Bradyrhizobium diazoefficiens: one gene and its partner. The main gene of each other region encodes a partner of the protein of the gene in region 2 in a complex. Links are inferred from orthologs where the notes say so. Each region holds a gene or a part of one and is shown on either strand. Other genes may lie near its edges. The genes, in order: accD and JJE66_RS12310.

Region 1 (3,241 bases), 490 kb from region 2 along the record:
ACACCCGCTCTTCGAGATCGCCGAGTGCGGCGGCGGCGACCCGGCCGCCCTCGGCATTGTGGCCGCCATCGAGCCAGATCTCTGACCCCTGCGGCCCCCAGGAGAGCAGTTCGCCCGAGGTGATGCGCTGCATCCGCGCCGGCCATTCGGCACCGACAATGCCGGCCTCGAATGCCGCCTGGTTGACCTTGAAAGTCGAAATCGCGCGCAGCGTCGCGATCGCAAGGCCGGCATTGTCGAACTGATGACGGCCGAACAGGCGCGGCGCCGCCAGATCCATCAGGCCGCGCTCGTCGGAATAGACCAGACGGCCACGCTCGACATTGACATGCCAGCTTTCGCCGGCCGCAAACAGCGGCGCGCGCATTCGCTTGGCCTCCGCCTCAATGACCGCGATCGCCTCAGGCATCTGCTCGGCGCAAACCACGGGTACGCCGCGCTTGATGATCGCCGCCTTCTCGCCCGCAATCGACGTCAGCGTATCGCCGAGGAAGTCCATGTGGTCCATGCTGATCGGCGTGATCACGCAGGCCGCAGGCTGATCGACCACATTGGTCGAGTCGAGCCGGCCGCCGAGCCCGACTTCAAGCAACACGGCATCGGCGGGATTTTGCGCGAACAGATGGAAGGCGGCCGCGGTCTTCAGCTCAAAGACAGTGGCGGGCTCGCCGGCATTGACGCGCTCGACCTCTTGCAGCGCCGCGCACAATTCGTCGTCGCTAACGAGCACGCCGCCACCGGGGCGGCCGAGGCGGAAACATTCGTTGATGCGAACCAGATAGGGCGAGGTGTAGGCGTGGACGCGCAAGCCCGCCGCCTCCAGCGTCGCGCGCAGATAGGCAACCGTCGAGCCCTTGCCGTTGGTGCCGGCGACGTGGATCACCGGCGGCAGCTTGCGTTCGGGATGACCGAGCCGCTCGAGCAGGCGGTGCATCCGCTCGAGCCCGAGATCGATGCGCTTTTGATGCAGGGCCGACAGCCGCCCGATCAATTCGTCGAGCGACGGCTTTGCGCTGTCGGAGGACGCGTTCACGCGTGCGGCGCAGCCGGCGCCGTCTCAGCGGCCGATACGATCTGCGCAGGGCTGACGACGGGCTGCATTGATTTCGACGCATTCTCCTGCGCTGGCGCCCTGGTCAGCAGGCGGCATAGCCGCGCCAAGGTCGGACGCAATTCATGGCGATGCACGACCATGTCGACCATGCCGTGCTCTTTGAGATATTCGGCGCGCTGGAAGCCCTCAGGCAGCTTTTCGCGAATGGTCTGCTCGATCACGCGCGCGCCGGCAAAGCCGATCAGCGCGCCGGGCTCGGCGATCTGCACGTCGCCGAGCATCGCGTAGGACGCTGTGACGCCGCCGGTGGTCGGGTTGGTCAGCACGACGATATAGGGCTGCTTGGCCTCGCGCAGCATCTGCACGCCGACCGTGGTGCGCGGCATCTGCATCAGCGACAGGATGCCTTCCTGCATGCGCGCGCCGCCGGATGCGGCGAACACGATGAAGGGCGACTTCTTCTCGACCGCGAGCTCGAGCCCGCGCACGAGGGCTTCACCGGCAGCCATGCCGAGCGAGCCGCCCATGAAATCGAAATCCTGCACGGCGACGACGACGGCGGCGCCTTCGAGCTTGCCATAGCCGATCTTGACCGCGTCGTTCAGATTGGTGCGCGCCCGCGCATCCTTGATGCGATCGACATACTTCTTCTCATCACGAAACTTCAGCGGGTCGGGCGTGACGTCGGGCAAGGCGACATCGAACCAGGTCTCGTTGTCGAAGATCGACTTGAGCCGCGCCACCGCGCCCATGCGCATGTGGTAGTTCGAGCCGGGGATGACGAACTGGTTGGCCTCGACGTCCTTGTAGAACACGAGCTGCCCGGAATCCGGACACTTGATCCACAGATTCTCCGGCGTCTCCCGCCGCAGCATGTTGCGGATCTTCGGCCGGACCACATTGGTAAGCCAGTTCATGGTTTGCTCCGATGTGCTGGCCCCAGTGGGGACCGCCTGAAGGGATATATATGGCGACCGGGCCATTGCCCGGCAAGCCGCCGTGTCGCCCGCCTTGGCAGCGGAATTGTGGCTTATTCGGCCGTCTGTTGCGCGCCCTTGACGCCCTGGGCCAGGACCGCCGTCAGCTCAGCCACGGCGTTGACGGTTTTGGCGGTCGCGCGGTCGTCCGCATCGAGGCTGTTCTTGAGCGCATCAACCAGCGCGGTACCGACCACCGAACCATCGGCCTTCTCGGCAATGGCGCGCGCCGCCTCCGGCGTGCGGATGCCGAAACCAACGCAGATCGGCAGCTTGGTATGCCGCTTGATGCGCGCGACAGCTTCACCGACAGTATTCGCATCCGCAGCCGCGGCACCGGTGATGCCGGCGATAGAGACGTAATAGACAAAGCCTGACGTGTTCGCGAGCACCGCGGGCAGGCGCTTGTCGTCGGTGGTCGGGGTCGCGAGGCGAATGAAGTTCAGGCCCGCCTTCAGCGCGGGAATGCAAAGCTCGTCGTCTTCCTCCGGCGGCAGATCGACGATGATCAGGCCGTCAACGCCGGCCGTCTTGGCATCAGCCAAAAACTTGTCGACGCCGTAAATGTAGATCGGATTGTAATAGCCCATCAGCACCAGCGGCGTGACATTGTCGTCCTTGCGGAAGCCGCGCACGAGGTCGAGCGTCTTCTTCAACGTCATTCCGTTCTTGAGCGCGCGCAAGCCCGCAGCCTGAATCGAGGGACCATCCGCCATCGGGTCGGTGAAGGGAATGCCGAGCTCGATCACATCGGCGCCGGCCTTGGGCAGCGCCTTGACGATATTGAGCGACGTCGTGAGATCGGGATCACCGGCCATCACATAGGTGACAAAGGCCGAGCGGCCCGCTTTCTTCAACTCGGCGAAACGGGTGTCGATACGCGTGGTCATGATTCCGCGGCCGCTGTGCTATACCTCTCCCCGTCGGGGAGAGGTCGGCTGCGAAGCAGCCGGGTGAGGGGGATGGAAAGGTTCAAGTCGAGAGCACGAAGGCTCCGCGAGTCGCAGACAAGCGCAGAAGCGAAGCTTTGGCAGGCGCTACGCAACCGGCAGCTCGCTCGCTGGACGTTTCGCCGCCAGCACCCTGTCGATCGATACGTCGTTGATTTCGTGACGCTGGACGGAAAACTGATCATTGAGGTCGACGGCGTCACGCATTCCAGCCCGACCGAGATCGAACGCGATGAAGCCAGGACCAAGGTGCTCGAGGC
Region 2 (3,070 bases):
GCTTGTTGTACTCGGCCTCGTCGCGCTGCTCTTTCTCGCGCACGGCGCTGGCGATGTCCTCGGGGATCACATAGGCCGGGCACTTCGCGGAGGCGTCGAACACGGGGTCGCGCTTGGCGTCGGGCGCCTTGGCCGCGTCGAACACGTATTTCTTCTCGCAGAAATCGACCTTCGGCTCCTGCCGCGTCACCTCGAAATGATCATAGCCTTCCTTGATCATCTTCCAGAAGGCCATGTTCGGATTGTTGCGGTGCCTGGCCATGTTCACCGGCGTCATCCTGAAAGGATACGCCTGGAACTGGAACGCCTTCTGGCCGCCGAAGAAGGACTCGCGTCCCAGCGAATAGATCTCCGCGATCTGCTCGTCGGTCATGGCGTAGCAGCCGCGCGACGAGCAATCGCCATGCACCATCAGCTGCGAGCCGGTGCGGCCGAGCGCCTTGTCGAAGGCGTTGGGGAAGCCGGTGTTGAACGACAGGTAATAGGCCGATTGCGGATTCATCTGGCTCGGGCTGATCGAGTAGAATCCTTCCGGCGCCTGGCGGTCGCCTTCGCGCACCTTCGGACCGAGATCGCCGGACCAGCGGCAGATCGGATAGGTCTTGAGCAGGGCGAACTGGCCGGAGCGGGTCTGCTTCCAGATCTCGAGCTCGGCCTCCTGCTTGAACAGGCGGATCAGGATCGGCGATTGCAGATCCATGTCCTTCTCACCCATCGCGGCGACGAGTTTTGGCGAGACCGGCTGGTTGGCCTTGGCGTTGTTCGCCAGCGACACCTGATCGGTGTCGCAGCCGGCGAGCAGAACGCTGGCGGCAAGCGCAATCGAAGCCAGGAGCGCGCGAGCAAGCGAACGAGAATTCAAGGTGGACCCCACAACGTGCCGGGCAAGGAGCGCGAACCCCGATTCTTGGAGCATGGTCTGACCGGATCTCCGGACTTTTTCAGACCAGGCGCCTGCGCTTATGCCCTGAAGCCATTGATTAAAATTCTAACCTCCGCGCCGACGGGTCGCAACCCGACCGGGGATCACGAGCCCGTTGGCCCGAAGGCGTGGTCAACAGAGACTTAAACTGGGCCGTAACTTGGGACGATTTCGGGCCTTGCGGCCAAACCAGTACTGAGATCGCCGATTTGGGCAAAAAAAGGGTTAACGCCGGGTTACCTGAGGAGCTGCGTAAGGTGGGTTAGCCCTGCAGATGTGCGAAGCGCATCTGCTCGGCGTAACCCACCTCTTCTCGTTTCGCGGAGACAAACAGTGGTGGGTTACGCCTTCGGCTAACCCACCCTACGGCACCGGAATCTGCCCGAATCAGCCCAGTTTCCGGCCGATATCGAGGAATTTCTGCCGGCGTTGCTTGCGGATGGCGTCGCCGTCGAGGCCCCGGAGCTCGTCGAAGGCCTTGGCGATGGCATCGCCCGTGGTGGCGATCATGGCCGCGGGGTCGCGGTGGGCGCCGCCGACCGGCTCCTTCAGGATGCTGTCGATCACCCCGAAGCGCAGCATGTCCTGGGCGGTGATCTTCATGTTGTTGGCGGCTTCCTGCGCCTTGCTGCCGTCGCGCCAGAGGATGGAGGAGGCGGCTTCCGGCGAGATCACGCTGTAGATCGCGTGCTCCAGCATCAACACCTTGTTGGCGGTGGTGATGGCGATGGCGCCGCCCGACATGCCCTCGCCGGTGATGATGGCGACGTTCGGCACGGTTAGCGCCATGCAGGCATCGGTCGAGCGCGCGATCGCCTCGGCCTGCCCCCGCTCCTCGGCGCCGATGCCGGGATAGGCGCCGGCGGAATCGGCGAGCGACAGCACCGGCAGGCCGAACCGCTCGGCCATCTCCATCAGCCGCACGCATTTGCGATAGCCCTCGGGCCGCGCCATGCCGAAATTATGCTTGATGCGGCTCTCGGTGGAATCGCCCTTTTCCTGACCCATCACGCAGATCGCCTCGCCGCGGAAGCGGCCGAAGCCCGCGACCAGCGCCTCGTCCTCGCCGAACTTGCGGTCGCCGGCGAGCGGGGTGAATTCGGTGACCAGGCCCTTGATGAAGTCATTGAAATGCGGCCGCTGCGGATGCCGCGCCACCAGCGTCTTCTGCCACGGCGTCAGGTTCAGATAGAGGTCGGCCAGCGCCTGCGCCGCCTTGTCCTCGATCCGGCCGATCTCATCACTGATATCGGTGCCGGAGGCCGCCAGCGTCCTGAGCTCGTCGAGCTTGGAGTCGAGCTCGGCGACGGGCTTTTCGAAATCGAGATAGCTGCGCATCTGGTCTGGCATCAACTCAATATAACGGGACAGGGCGAGGACGCGAAGCGAGGTTGGCTTCCTCGAAAGAAGTGTAGCTTCTTCAAGGGTTTGACCTGTGCGCTCGCGGAAGCGCGCCAAATCACTGACAAGGCCACGGCTCTTTCTGCGGAGATGTGGCCGAAGTCAAGGCGGTTTCGCCCGCCGCCGCACGGCGGCGGCTACTTCTCCGCCAGCGGGTGCAGGTCGCGCACGAGGCTCTTCAGCCGCTCCTCGACCACATGGGTGTAGATCTGGGTGGTCGAGATGTCGGTGTGTCCGAGCAGGGTCTGCACGATGCGCAAATCCGCGCCGTTGTGCAGGAGGTGGCTGGCAAAGGCGTGGCGCAGCACATGCGGGGAGACCAGCCGGGCTTGCAGGCCCGAGGCGACCGCGAGCTCTTTGAGGTCGCGGGCAAAGTGCTGTCGCGTCAGATGCCCGCTCTCGCCGAACGAGGGAAACAGCCATTTCGAGGTGGCGAGGCTGTCCTTCTTCTTTTCCGCCTTTGCAGCTTCCGTCGCTGCGAGATAATCCGCCATCGCCTGCCGCGAGGCCTCGTTCAGCGGCACCAGGCGTTCCTTGTCGCCCTTGCCTCGCACCACGATCATGCGGGCGTCGCGTTTGGCCGCCGTGCGCGGCAGCGCCACCAGCTCGGAGACGCGCAGGCCCGTGGCGTAGAGCACCTCGAGCAGGCAATAGAGCCGCAAAGCCCGCAACCGCTGCGACGGCGAGGCGTCTGCGGCCTCGCTCATCTCCTTGGCGCGGCGGAGCATGCGGTCGACATCGGCGATC

Evidence for each region.
Region 1: the proteins of JJE66_RS12310 (region 2) and accD are in contact, whole or in part, in a solved structure (PDB 8UXZ), measured with the Escherichia coli proteins. The link is inferred for Bradyrhizobium diazoefficiens from one-to-one orthologs.

Annotation. Positions count from the first base shown.
Region 1 is NZ_JAENXS010000001.1:2,125,516-2,128,756, forward strand. The notes cover bases 1-2,925. They hold accD (acetyl-CoA carboxylase, carboxyltransferase subunit beta), read right to left. Parts: upstream 1,972-2,925; coding sequence 1,030-1,971; downstream 1-1,029. Other genes in these bases: JJE66_RS09935 (folylpolyglutamate synthase/dihydrofolate synthase family protein), read right to left, coding at 1-1,033; trpA (tryptophan synthase subunit alpha), read right to left, coding at 2,085-2,921. Outside these bases: JJE66_RS09950 (endonuclease domain-containing protein), read left to right, coding at 2,994-3,241.
Region 2 is NZ_JAENXS010000001.1:2,616,885-2,619,954, forward strand. What follows is about bases 292-3,045. They hold JJE66_RS12310 (acetyl-CoA carboxylase carboxyltransferase subunit alpha), read right to left. Parts: upstream 2,273-3,045; coding sequence 1,310-2,272; downstream 292-1,309. Other genes in these bases: JJE66_RS12305 (murein L,D-transpeptidase family protein), read right to left, coding at 292-862; xerD (site-specific tyrosine recombinase XerD), read right to left, coding at 2,461-3,045. Outside these bases: more of JJE66_RS12305, read right to left, coding at 1-291; more of xerD, read right to left, coding at 3,046-3,070. UniProt on the Escherichia coli protein: Component of the acetyl coenzyme A carboxylase (ACC) complex. First, biotin carboxylase catalyzes the carboxylation of biotin on its carrier protein (BCCP) and then the CO(2) group is transferred by the carboxyltransferase to acetyl-CoA to form malonyl-CoA.